Regions from separate parts of the Lachnoclostridium phytofermentans ISDg genome, predicted to be linked through region 2. Evidence: a T-box and tRNA genes for the amino acid it is inferred to sense, from the RefSeq annotation. Region 2 holds a T-box; the other regions hold tRNA genes.
What was found. The T-box of region 2 lies ahead of lysS (lysine--tRNA ligase). A T-box ahead of a tRNA ligase gene usually reads a tRNA of that ligase, here a tRNA-Lys.

Region 1 (4,337 bases), 1.7 Mb from region 2:
GCTCTTCAGACATTGCCATACCAACAGCCATTGCCATACCTGCACCAAGTGGTCCTGTTGTAGCTTCTACACCCTTTGTATGACGATACTCTGGATGACCTGGTGTAAGGGAATCTAATTGACGAAATTGCATCATATCTTCTTTGGTTAAACCATATCCAAATAAATGTAACAAGGAATACAATAACGTAGATCCATGTCCACCAGATAATATGAAACGATCTCGATTCGCCCAATCAGGGTTTGCTGGATTATGCTTCATTTCATTTGCCCAAATATCATAAGCAATTGCAGCACATCCAAGTGGTAGCCCCGGATGACCTGATTTCGCTTTCTGTACGGCATCCGCAGCTAATACACGGATCGCGTTAATGGACATTGTGTCAATGTTATTCATGTGATATCCTCCTAAATACATTTCTATTAAATTATCTTATCGGAAGTTCAATTTTAAACTTCCAATAAAAGGTGTCCTTTTGCACTTCATTTCGATTATAGGAACATAAGTATCGTTCCGAAAATAATGAAATATGCAGCCCACACATTACTTTTGGGTAAAAAGGCTTGTCTTATTCATAGTACTATGCTTTATTCGTTATATTATTCGCCAAATACAGCTCTATAGTCTGCTTTAAACTTCTCAATACCAGCATCCGTTAATGGATGCTTAGTACATTGAACAATAACACTATATGGAACGGTAGCAATATGCGCCCCCGCCAATGCACAATCTGTAATATGAACTGGATTTCTTACACTTGCAGCAATAATCTCAGTTGGTAAATTATATATCTCGAAAATATCTGAGATTGTACGAATTAAATCAATACCTGGAGTTGAAATATCATCGAGTCTACCTAAGAAAGGAGAAACATAAGTTGCTCCTGCTCTAGCAGCTAATAATGCCTGATTTGCAGAAAATACTAAAGTAACATTGGTTTTAATTCCTTCTTGGGATAACACTTTAGTCGCCTTTAACCCTTCTACTGTCATAGGAATTTTAACTACCATATTAGGATGAATTTTTGCAATTTCGCGTCCTTCTTTAATCATAGATTCTGCATCTTCTGTAGTAGCCTTTACTTCACCACTAATAGGACCATCTACAATATTAGTAATCTCAGTGATTACTTCTTTAAAATCTCTACCTTCTTTTGCGATTAATGATGGATTTGTTGTAACACCACAAATAACACCCATGTCATTTGCTTTTTTGATTTCTTCAACATTCGCTGTGTCTATAAAAAATTTCATTTTTTATACCTCCTGAATTATAAATCATTACTGCAACTTACAACACTATGTTATTCCTAATTATTCCTTACTCATATTATCATGTAATAGAAAATATCTCAATGCCAAATCTGCTTATTTTCTATGAAATTTAAGGATTTATTAATAACATATAGCACAATATATAAGCTGTGGAGCACTTGCTACTTAAAACATCTTCATTTATTTCCTTAGTTACAAAGACACTAATCGAAAAGACAAGTTTTACTCAGATTTTATAAAGTACGAATAACAGAATCTAAAACCTCGCCAATGGAATCGTGAATCACTAAGGATGCCATAGTATCATAAGTTGTCTCACTTTTATTAATTAAAACCAGATTTTTACCTTGAAAATACTCTATTAAACTCGCAGCTGGCCATACAACAAGAGAGGTACCGCCAACTATCATAGTATCCGCCTTCAAAATTGCATCGATTGCTTTTTGTATCGTAGCCTGTTTTAACTCCTCTTCATATAAAACAACATCAGGTTTTACAACACCACCGCAATTCGTGCAAATTGGAACTGTATCCATTTTCATTATTTGATCAAGACTAAAACTTTTTCTACATTTCATACAATAGTTTCTATTAGAAGAACCATGTAGCTCATACACCGTTTGACTACCTGCCACCTGATGCAAACTATCTATGTTTTGTGTAATAACTGCTGATAGCTTACCTAGCTCCTCTAGCTTAGCTAAAGCAAGATGTGCAGGATTCGGTTTCGCTTCTTTATAAATCATATGACTTTTATAATACGCAAAAAAATCATGCGTATGCCTCATAAAAAAACTATGGGATAATAATTGTTCTGGGGAATATTTTTTTCCTTGTCCCGTAGTATATAAACCATTTTCTGAACGAAAATCTGGTATTCCAGATTCTGTTGATACACCTGCGCCACCAAAGAATACAATATTATTACTTTCCTTCACAATCTCTATAAGTTGTTCTGTTTCTTTTGTCATAAAATCATCTCCAATACTTTCATAGTCCTATTATAGCACATATAATGTGTATTTAGATGAATTCTATAACCATGATTTTTCATTATAAAGACTATTTCTGTTAAAACATGTTAAATTAAATTGATATAACTAATTCTATTTCATTTCGTCATGTTTAACTAAAAGAAGACTATCCTTGTCTAGACCTACACTTTTCTAAACCTGTGCTGTTAAATCTGTATATTACTTATTCCTTAATAAATCCTATTAAACTATTGCAAGTATTTTATGAAATGATTCTTTTACGTAAAAAAGTTAATATGATGTCTACTACTTAGTATGTATAATTTTTTTATTTTAAATTTATAAAATGTACTACTTGATCAAATTATTATGCTTTTTCCAAAGAAGTATCTTAATACTCTCTTTAACCTCCTTTCTTTCACTAATGATCGAATACTAACTTTTCTCTAATTCTACTGTTTCATATCAGTGAATTCTACTCATATTTAAACTTGTTCTACTCAAATATGGATAAACTGTAAGTTGTTTGTTAAAGGTATTATTTTTGAAATCAAAAAAAGCTGTAAAATAATGGATTGTCCAATTATTTTACAGCTTCATCTTATTAGTGAGACATCCGGGATTCGAACCCGGGACACCTTGATTAAAAGTCAAGTGCTCTACCGACTGAGCTAATATCCCATAGTTTTATACATCTGACATTATATGCCAATAAAGCATAAAACAAGTGCCCAGAACCGGAATCGAACCAGTGACACGAGGATTTTCAGTCCTCTGCTCTACCGACTGAGCTATCTGGGCATGGAAATGGTACACTTATTTAATTTCAATCCTTTTGGATTGGAGTTGCGGGGATAGGATTTGAACCTATGACCTTCGGGTTATGAGCCCGACGAGCTTCCAGACTGCTCCACCCCGCGATATTATTTTTATTTTTTTTAGCGATTGTTACAAATTGCTTTAACAGTTGATAACAATCAGTGGATGGAGAAGGATTCGAACCTTCGAAAGCGTTGCTAACAGATTTACAGTCTGCCCCCTTTGGCCACTCGGGAACCCATCCATGTTCCTAAGCCGACGATCGGACTCGAACCGATAACCTGCTGATTACAAGTCAGCTGCTCTGCCAATTGAGCCACGTCGGCGTATAAATTTTAAACCACCGAACTTATCGTCTGTCGGTTATACTGTAACTGAATGGGACCTATAGGGTTCGAACCTATGACCCTCTGCTTGTAAGGCAGATGCTCTCCCAGCTGAGCTAAGATCCCATATCAATTTTTTAACTTGCGCTAAACAAGTTAGCGACCCGGATGGGACTCGAACCCACGACCTCCGCCGTGACAGGGCGGCGCTCTAACCAACTGAGCCACCGGGCCATCTAAAATAACTTTAGATGACTAAGTCACTTTTCTATTATACCATATAACAATTTGATTGAAAAGCTTTTTTTCAACCAAATTGTTAATCAATTAAACATTGATCAACTTTTCTTTAAACAAACCTTTTAGGTTAAGCCCTCGACCTATTAGTAACAATCAGCTACATGTGTTACCACACTTCCACCTTTGTCCTATCAACCTTATCGTCTTTAAGGGGTCTTACTAGCTTATGCTATGGGATATCTTATCTTGAGGGGGGCTTCACGCTTAGATGCCTTCAGCGTTTATCCCGTCCCGACTTGGCTACTCGGCCATGCTCTTGGTAGAACAACCGATACACCAGAGGTCAGTCCATCCCGGTCCTCTCGTACTAAGGACAGCTCCTCTCAAATATCCTACGCCTACGCCGGATAGGGACCGAACTGTCTCACGACGTTCTGAACCCAGCTCGCGTACCGCTTTAATGGGCGAACAGCCCAACCCTTGGGACCTACTACAGCCCCAGGATGCGATGAGCCGACATCGAGGTGCCAAACCACTCCGTCGATGTGAACTCTTGGGAGTGATAAGCCTGTTATCCCCAGGGTAGCTTTTATCCGTTGAGCGATGGCAATCCCACTTTATACCACCGGATCACTAAGTCCTACTTTCGTACCTGCTCCACCCGTCGGTGTCACAGTCAAGCTCTCTTATGCCTTTGCACTCT
Region 2 (4,337 bases):
GTATATATTCCTAAATTAGAGGTTTCTTAGAGTAAGTTTGTAGAATTGAAGGTATAGGGAAGAGTTTTTAGAATTGGAGGTTTCGTATGGGGAAGAGATTAAGGAAAGGCTCTTTAAAATGGAGTGAAATTATTGTCATTGTAGTTTTAATCGTGGGTTTATTTCTAGTAATCTTTTGGAAACCATTAAGACTCGATCGTTATTATTTGTTTCCCAATGCAATTGATTGGGTTGACTGCGTTAAGGTGAATGATATAACGTATTATAATAACTTGTTTCCAAGAGAAGAGGTTGCTTTAACAGAAATCGGTGATGAGATTGGTAAGGTGAAATTTACTGTTTCTAAAAATGTACATAACCCAAACTATAAATTAAGAAATCTTGATGCTACCTTTTTAGAGAAAGGTACAAACTTATATCGGATTTTAAATACAGACGATTCTATAGCTGTCTTAATAGAAGGTAAATATTATCGATATCAAAAATAAATAATATTAGTATGTGGTACCCAACCAATGTGTTCATGGAACTGGTTTAACGACATGTTTCTTTATTTAACATGGAGATATTGAAATATTAGAATTAAGTAAACGTTATATGTTATTCGCATTAAGCGTATAAGGAGAACTACGACTATTTATATTTTTAAGGAGTTACTGAATGAAAGTAGAACTAAAACAAGTTACCGCAGATGAAAAAGAGATACTTAAAAACTTATTAGAGAAATATGACTATGAATTTTCTCAATGGGATCAACGTGATGTAAATAAATTAGGACTTTATGGTTATGAATATCTTGATTATTATTGGACAGAAGATAAGCGTTGGGCTTATTTCATCTTAGTTGATGAGAAATTAGCAGGATTTGCAATGGTTATTAATCTTCCTGAAGTAGATGATCGACCAACCGATTTTCAAATGGCTGAGTTTTTTGTTATGTATAAATACCGCCGTTCGGGAGTTGGAAAAGAAGCCTTTTTTAAAGTACTGGATAATCATAAAGGAAGATGGCAACTAAAACGACATCCGGCGAATTTGGCATCGGTGCATTTTTGGAACAATGTAATTCATGAGTATACTAACGGGCAATATGAGCTTGTTGAAGCATATCCACGAACAGAGTATGATGATGGAACATTGGCGGATGTTTTCTTTTTTGAGTGCTGATGTAATTTCTGACTATGAGTATTAATCATGGCAAGAAATAAATTGTGTAGCGTACTTTTTCTAAAAAAAATTAGTAATATGAGATATCTGATGACAATAAAAAATTTAAAGAAAAAGATCATTGCACTAAAAGCTTGTATCATATTAATGAAAAGAGTCTTAATGGACGTACTTATTGAAGTCTTAATTAACATTTAAGTACCTAAAATAAAATATTAGTTAAAAATATACATAAGCTCGGAGGTTAACAAATGGAGTGGAAAAAACTAAAAGAAGAAGAAATAGAGGTATCATTATTCGATCATTTTGAGCGTTATCAAAATGTTACAAAGTGCTGGAGAAAAATAGAAGGTGAATGGGTTATCAAAGATATCGCTTTTTTAGAACAATGGGGAGAAGAGGACTATAAAATACTTGTGTCTTGCCTAAAGAACACAGTATTAACGGGTGGAGTTGTATTTGGCACATTTACGGATGGTTGTCTAAAGGGATTTGCATCTGTAGAAGGTGGTATCTTTGGTAGAGATAAAGAATATTTGGATTTATCAAGCATTCATGTATCTTTTGATCAAAGAGGCAGCGGAGTGGGAAAACTATTATTCCGCCTCTGTGCAGATTGGGCAAGAGAGCATGGTGCAAAAAAACTCTATATATCAGCTCATTCAGCTGTAGAATCACAAGCGTTTTATAAAGCGATGGGATGTAGAGAAGCAATAGAATACAATAAAGAGCATGTAGAGAAAGAACCTTGTGATTGTCAATTAGAGTTTGTATTAAGCTAATAACATTAAATATGAAAATATAAGCTTATGGATTAAAAAGAAATATGAATTTAAAAAGAAAATATAATTTTATGGATAAAAAAGAAAATAAGTTTATAGAGAATATAAGTTTGTAGTTTAAAAAGAAAATATTGACAATAGAATTTTTATTTGATAAGATGGAAAAAATTTAAATAGACAAAGGTTATGAAAAGAGGAGTAAGTATTGTTTGACTGTTTCAGAGAGTCTCAGTTTGGTGGAATGAGATACAGCTACAATAATGAAAAAAGACTTGGAACTGCGTACCGACTGCATAAATAATATGCTGAGACTACGATGGGAGTGCCCATTATAGCACCAGAGTATCGATGGAAATCCGTACTTGTAAAGGCTTATTTTATAAAGAATAAGTGAATTAAGGTGGTAACACGTGATATTAATCTCGTCCTTTTGTGAGGACGGGATTTTTTTATTTATTGGGAAAATTTTTGATTTCCCGGTAAATAAAAGATGTACCGCTAAGGTGGCATTCCTTATTATGTTTCGTAAGTCGAAGTTTCTTCGCCTTCTAATTGTATTTGGAAATGATAATGTATTTGTAAATTTCTAAAACTCCTGCATCTCCAATGGATAACCTTTGTATAAAGTTATTTCACACAGCAAATTTGTACAGTCACCCAAATTATTAGGTGGCGGAAGAATGGAGGATTTATATGGGTATTCAAGAATTGGAAGAAAACAGAAGACAAAAGTTAGAGCTTGTGAAGGAACATCAAAATCCTTATCCAGAGAGATATCAAGTAACTCATGAATTAAAAGATGCAATTAAACTTTTGGATGGAACGAAGGATATATCAGTTGCAGGAAGGATATTATCCATCCGAAGGATGGGAAAGCTTTGCTTTGTTAACATTGGTGATATTTATGGTAAATTACAAGTTGCCATACGAAGGGATGATGTAGGAGAAGAAGCGTATGAGTTTTTTCGACAGGGTTTTGATATTGGTGATTTTCTTGGTGTATCTGGAGAAATATTCACTACGCAAACAGGAGAAAAGACGATACGAGCACAGAAACTTACGTTTCTTGGTAAGGCTTTCAAACCACTCCCAGAGAAATTCCATGGGATCACTGATAAAGATAGTTGCTATCGTCAGAGATATCTTGACTTAATTATGAATGAGGATACTAGAAACCGATTTTTATTAAAATTTCAAATGATAAAGGAAATAAGAAGATACTTAGAAGATTCTGGATATCTTGAAGTAGAGACACCAGTATTAAATGATAAACCGTCAGGAGCAACTGCACGTCCATTTATTTCTCATCACAATGCACTCGATATGGAAGTAAACTTAAGAATTGCACCAGAAACCTATCTAAAACGATGTATTGTAGGTGGTATTCCTAAGGTATTTGAATTTGCTAGGTGCTTTCGTAATGAGGGCATGGATGCAACTCATTTGCAAGATTTCACAATGTTAGAGGGTTATTGTGCATATTATAATTATACTGATAACATGAAATTCTTGCAGACTATGCTTGCTACTGTGATAAAGAAGGTATTTGGAAGTTCTCTGATTAAGGTAGGTAGTCAAAGTATCGATTTTTCAGGGGAATGGAGGGTTGTTACATTTCGTGAATTATTGATAAAAGACTGTGGTATTGATATCAATGCATATTCCAACACAGAAAGTTTATTAGATAAGATAAAGGAAGAAGGAATCGAACTGCATTCTGAAACCCCAATAGAGCAGCTAAGCAAGGGAAATCTCATTGATTTACTATACAAAAAAGTTAGCCGTCCGAAGATTATCTCCCCAACCTTTTTAACGGAGCATCCAACATCACTGTCTCCTTTAGCTCGTGCAAATGACGACAATAAAGAAATAGTGGATCGTTTTCAATTGATAATCAATGGGGCAGAGGTTATTAACGCGTATTCAGAGCTTGTCGACCCAGTAGAACAAAAGAAGCGTCTTATGGAACAAGCGCTGGCTAAGGCAAATGGTGATGAGGAAGCAATGACAATGGATTATGATTACATCACCGCAATGGAGTATGGTATGCCACCAATCTCTGGTTGGGGTATGGGGGTAGACCGTTTTCTGCAAGTAATTACTGGGCAGGAGAATCTACGAGATACAGTATTATTTCCGATTATGAGGCCATTAAATAACTAATAGATAAATTAGAGGTATAATAGAAAAATAGTTTGTAGTATTAGAAAGATGATAGTAAACAAAGTTTGTATAGTGTACTTTTCCTTGATAAAAAGAAACTTCCATTTCATTAAAGTAAACGATATAATGAGGTAGTAATAATATTAAAATATACAGAGATCACTTTGGGGATAATGGAAGTTTCATGTCATGACAGAGTTATGCTCGGGTTCGTTTGTGAACAGA
Region 3 (4,337 bases), 2.2 Mb from region 2:
TATCCGGTAATCTCATAACTTGATAAAACTAAGTTACTATCACATTGAGTCCATATTCCATTAGCTCCTTTACGATATTCAACAAGCCTTGTTTGGTTCTCAAATTTTAATTTACCAGCCCCATTTTCAACATAATAGCTTACCTTAAAGTCTTTATCTTCCTTCGGTAAAGTAACCGCAGCAATAGCTTTGTCTTTATCGCCTTTAAAATAAATTGTATTATCGGATGTTTTTAAAAAAATCGATAAATCAATATCAAGACCATTATTAACGTTATTACCAGTCATTTTTTCCCATGTCTTCATCTTATCTTGTGAGAAATATAGTTTTGTACTAGTTGAAGTACCAGGCTTAACAGTAATTTTATCATTAGCATAATCTAATATAATATTCACCATTGTACCTTCTGTAATAGGCTCTATTTTCGTTAAAGCGGCGGGCACTGTTACTTCTTTATTATCCAATAGGGAAATCTCTCTGACTGATTTCACATTAGCTTGATCTACTGATTCCGTATCCTCTTCCTTTGAGAATGCAATCCGTGGCGCTAATTGGTCAAACAGTAGAAACGCTCCTACAAGAAAGCTTAAAGTAGCAAAAATCGCAATTGCTTTTTTTACTCTACTCTTATGCTCTGATTCTTTGTTCCTACTAACAATATAACTGTATTCCTCTTTTATTTCTTTCATCTTATCCCCCATTCCTGCACTTACCATGCGCATATGAAGTTTGTACTAAGGATAACGAATACTTAAATATAACAAGCTCTAAAACAACTGATTTTCGCCATCCTTGGCCTATCACTACTAGTTACTACTGATACTGGATTCCGTTTAATATCTGGTTGGATGCTTCCTCTCCACAAAGAATCTTTATTAGCTCTAAAGAAAACTCTATTGAAGTACCAGCTCCTTTACTCGTAATAATTTTCCCATCTACGACAACCTTATCGTTCGTTACAACAGCACCTGTAAGTTTATCCTCAAATCCCGGATAACAGATTGCACGTTTTCCTTTCAATAATCCATGCGTCCCTAATATCGATGGGGCTGCACAAATTGCCGCTAAGTAACGACCTTTTTTTTCGTAGTCTATAAGTAAATCCTTAAGTCCTTCATGGTCTAATAAATTTCTTGTGCCTAATCCACCGCCAGGCAGAACCAGCATATCAGCTTCTGATAAATCATCCTTAAATAATATATCGGCCATAACATCAATTCCATGAGCCCCATGAACAAGATTATTTTCAGTTATTGATACTGTAGTTACATCAACTCCTGCCCTACGTAGTAAATCTACTACAGTGAGAGCCTCTATTTCTTCAAATCCATCTGCTAAAAATACATATACTTTTGCCATAATAAAACCTCCTTAATTGGCATACTACTGTATTACAAAATAATTACCATCTTTTATTATATCAGATAATAACTGGAATTGATAGGATTCACTATCCAACAAGAGAAACTAAGATACTTATTCAAGATAAAAAATAGCTCTGCGCCTTGTATCAGACGAATTCCATTGAAACTTCACCCAATACTTAGCGCTGAGCAGAAAAAAAGAGGCTTTCGCCTCTTACCATTTACGATATTTAAGTAATCGGGGTGACAGGATTCGAACCTGCGACCTCTTGATCCCAAATCAAGCACTCTAGCCAAACTGAGCCACACCCCGAGGCAATATAAAAGACATGCCATCTTTTTTTGGAAAGTATGTATTTCTAGGAAATACACAAAGAAAAACTAATGCGGATGACAGGAATTGAACCTGCACGGTTGCCCGCTAGATCCTAAGTCTAGTGCGTCTGCCAGTTCCGCCACATCCGCATGTATTAGCAATTCTTATTGCTCTTTCCCACAGAGTTATTTTTTCTAGCTCTGTCATGAGACATCCGGGATTCGAACCCGGGACACCTTGATTAAAAGTCAAGTGCTCTACCGACTGAGCTAATATCCCATCTTTGCTAATCACTTAGCAGCTGGGCTAGCTGGATTTGAACCAGCGAATGCAGGAGTCAAAGTCCTGTGCCTTACCGCTTGGCGATAGCCCACTATTAAAATCTTTTATTATAAAAAGAATTAATATTTACAACTCATTGTTGCTAGGGTGGATAAAGGGATTCGAACCCTTGGCCTCCAGAGCCACAATCTGGCGCGCTAACCAACTGCGCTATACCCACCACAAATTTTTTCTTTTAGAAAGAAAAAATGTGCCAGAAGGGATTCGAACCCCCGACAACCGGCTTAGAAGGCCGATGCTCTATCCAACTGAGCTACTAGCACATTTAGCATATGTTTTCGATGTTATGCCAAACATCAAGCGGGTGATGGGAATCGAACCCACGTATCTAGCTTGGAAGGCTAGTGTTCTACCATTGAACTACACCCGCATGCGTGTTTTGCTATTCAATCGGGGTGACAGGATTCGAACCTGCGACCTCTTGATCCCAAATCAAGCACTCTAGCCAAACTGAGCCACACCCCGGTAAATAAAACCACACATCATATTCTGTTGCGCATCTTTAAGAAGTGTTCTCTGTCAGACGCAAGAGTTATTATATATGACAAAAAGGTGAATGTCAACACTTTTTTTATAAGATTTTTCATCCAGTTTATACCACTTGCTATTTCGTGATATCTTATAGGCTATCTTCAATGTAATTCAGTGTATAATGCGCTTCTCCTTTTGAATCAATCTCCATTAGGATAAACGTTGGTATTCGTCCAGCTTGTCTAGGCTGTGTAATACTACCAGGGTTAATGACAGCGAGGCTATCATCTTTCAAGTCAATCAATGGTTGATGAGTATGTCCAAACATTACAATATCTGCGCCATTTAATACAGCAGCTTCTTTTAGTTGCTCTGTCCCATAATTTACTCCATACCGATGTCCATGGGTTAACATTACATAGTATTTCCCGATTTCTAAAAATTTTTCACGTGGTATGTCGGTAAAATAATCATTATTTCCGGATACCATCTCAACTGGGCAGTCAGCTATCTCTTTGATATAGGATGCATCACCCTCATAGTCTCCAAGGTGAATTAGCATGTCAATAGGAGAAACTTTTTTTATAGCTCTCTCTAAATTAGTATATCTTCCATGGGAATCACTTACAATTAGTATATTCATGCGCGCTCTCCTAAACCTATAATTCTTCCTTCATTGCATTTAACGCTTTTGCCCTATGACTAATTGTATTCTTTTGCTCTGCAGTTAATTCTGCAGTAGTACAACCGTATTCTGGCACAACAAAAATTGGATCATAACCAAATCCATTTTCACCAGCTATCTCATATCCGATATTTCCTTCAATGGTTGCTCTTTTTACCTTAATTTCTCCGTTAGGCCAAGCACATGCAATGACACATACAAACCGGGCGGAACGTTTCTCTTCTGCTACGCCTTCAAGCAAAGATAAGATATGATTATTCTTAATATCGTAGGAGGTATCTTCTCCTAGATAACGTGCTGAATAAACACCAGGAGCTTTCTCAAGATAATCAACTTCTAATCCAGAATCGTCAGCTAAAACAATTTCTCCCGTCATTTCCATAATTGTCTTTGCTTTTATTATAGCATTTTCTTCAAATGTTGTTCCGGTTTCTTCAATTGAAATATCTATTCCAGCTTCTTTCATGGATACTACTTCATAATCCAAGTCTTTTAATATCATCCTTATTTCTCTCATTTTTCCTTCGTTGGATGTTGCAAAAATAATCTTTCTCATCGTTAGCTTCCTTACTTTTTAAATTCTATTCTAATATCTAACACCCATTAAATATCGCATCTGCACAAGATATAGCACAAGCATATATAAGGGAAAGTACGCTTCGCGAACTTTTCCTTGTCATAAAAAAGAAGCATGAACCAGTGTGAAGTTTTAGAATTTCTTAGGCGGTGTTTTTTAGCGCCTTAGAAATTCTCTTCACACTTGAAACCATGCCTGCTTAGTAGTAGGCCGGAAGTTTGTGCCGAGGACGACGCAGGCACAAACTTCTGTGTGAAAGAACTTTGTTCTTTCACACTTATCTCATTACTGTCTTTTGTCCCTTATCTTCCTGCTCTAATTCCTTATAAGCAGATAATATCGCATTGTATGCACCCTTCGCAACCTTTTGTTTTCCATCCTTACTAGCTAAGAAGTTAAGGTCTCCTTGATTTGACATAAATGCAGCTTCTACTAATGCAACTGGTACATTTGCTTCACCTACGATATACACATCTTTGCTACGTGGAACCAATCCTCTATCTTCTAAACCAATTTCATTCAAAACTTCCTCAAGGCAAAGAGTTGCAAAGCTCTTGGAATTCATCCTCGTCCAATCATTTT

Region 1: it has a tRNA-Lys gene. The T-box ahead of lysS (lysine--tRNA ligase) is inferred to sense a tRNA for this amino acid. The anticodon was not compared.
Region 3: it has a tRNA-Lys gene. The T-box ahead of lysS (lysine--tRNA ligase) is inferred to sense a tRNA for this amino acid. The anticodon was not compared.

The regions. Positions count from the first base shown of each region.
Region 1 is NC_010001.1:20,246-24,582, reverse strand. Features, by position in the region: gene tkt (transketolase) at 1-397, opposite strand, end outside; gene fsa (fructose-6-phosphate aldolase) at 601-1,254, opposite strand; gene CPHY_RS00120 (NAD-dependent protein deacylase) at 1,509-2,246, opposite strand; tRNA gene CPHY_RS00115 (tRNA-Lys) at 2,858-2,930, opposite strand; tRNA gene CPHY_RS00110 (tRNA-Phe) at 2,978-3,050, opposite strand; tRNA gene CPHY_RS00105 (tRNA-Met) at 3,096-3,169, opposite strand; tRNA gene CPHY_RS00100 (tRNA-Tyr) at 3,231-3,312, opposite strand; tRNA gene CPHY_RS00095 (tRNA-Thr) at 3,322-3,394, opposite strand; tRNA gene CPHY_RS00090 (tRNA-Val) at 3,448-3,520, opposite strand; tRNA gene CPHY_RS00085 (tRNA-Asp) at 3,555-3,628, opposite strand; rRNA gene CPHY_RS00080 (23S ribosomal RNA) at 3,758-4,337, opposite strand, start outside.
Region 2 is NC_010001.1:3,142,226-3,146,562, reverse strand. Features, by position in the region: gene CPHY_RS13295 (hypothetical protein) at 87-488, shown strand; gene CPHY_RS13290 (GNAT family N-acetyltransferase) at 661-1,167, shown strand; gene CPHY_RS13285 (GNAT family N-acetyltransferase) at 1,419-1,949, shown strand; T-box leader at 2,127-2,382, shown strand; gene lysS (lysine--tRNA ligase) at 2,643-4,112, shown strand.
Region 3 is NC_010001.1:469,739-474,075, reverse strand. Features, by position in the region: gene CPHY_RS02095 (hypothetical protein) at 1-689, opposite strand, end outside; gene CPHY_RS02090 (DJ-1 family glyoxalase III) at 814-1,359, opposite strand; tRNA gene CPHY_RS02085 (tRNA-Pro) at 1,603-1,677, opposite strand; tRNA gene CPHY_RS02080 (tRNA-Leu) at 1,750-1,829, opposite strand; tRNA gene CPHY_RS02075 (tRNA-Lys) at 1,887-1,959, opposite strand; tRNA gene CPHY_RS02070 (tRNA-Gln) at 1,982-2,053, opposite strand; tRNA gene CPHY_RS02065 (tRNA-His) at 2,109-2,182, opposite strand; tRNA gene CPHY_RS02060 (tRNA-Arg) at 2,212-2,285, opposite strand; tRNA gene CPHY_RS02055 (tRNA-Gly) at 2,322-2,392, opposite strand; tRNA gene CPHY_RS02050 (tRNA-Pro) at 2,413-2,487, opposite strand; gene CPHY_RS02045 (metallophosphoesterase family protein) at 2,642-3,136, opposite strand; gene CPHY_RS02040 (XTP/dITP diphosphatase) at 3,153-3,734, opposite strand; gene CPHY_RS20495 (N-acetylmuramoyl-L-alanine amidase) at 4,033-4,337, opposite strand, start outside.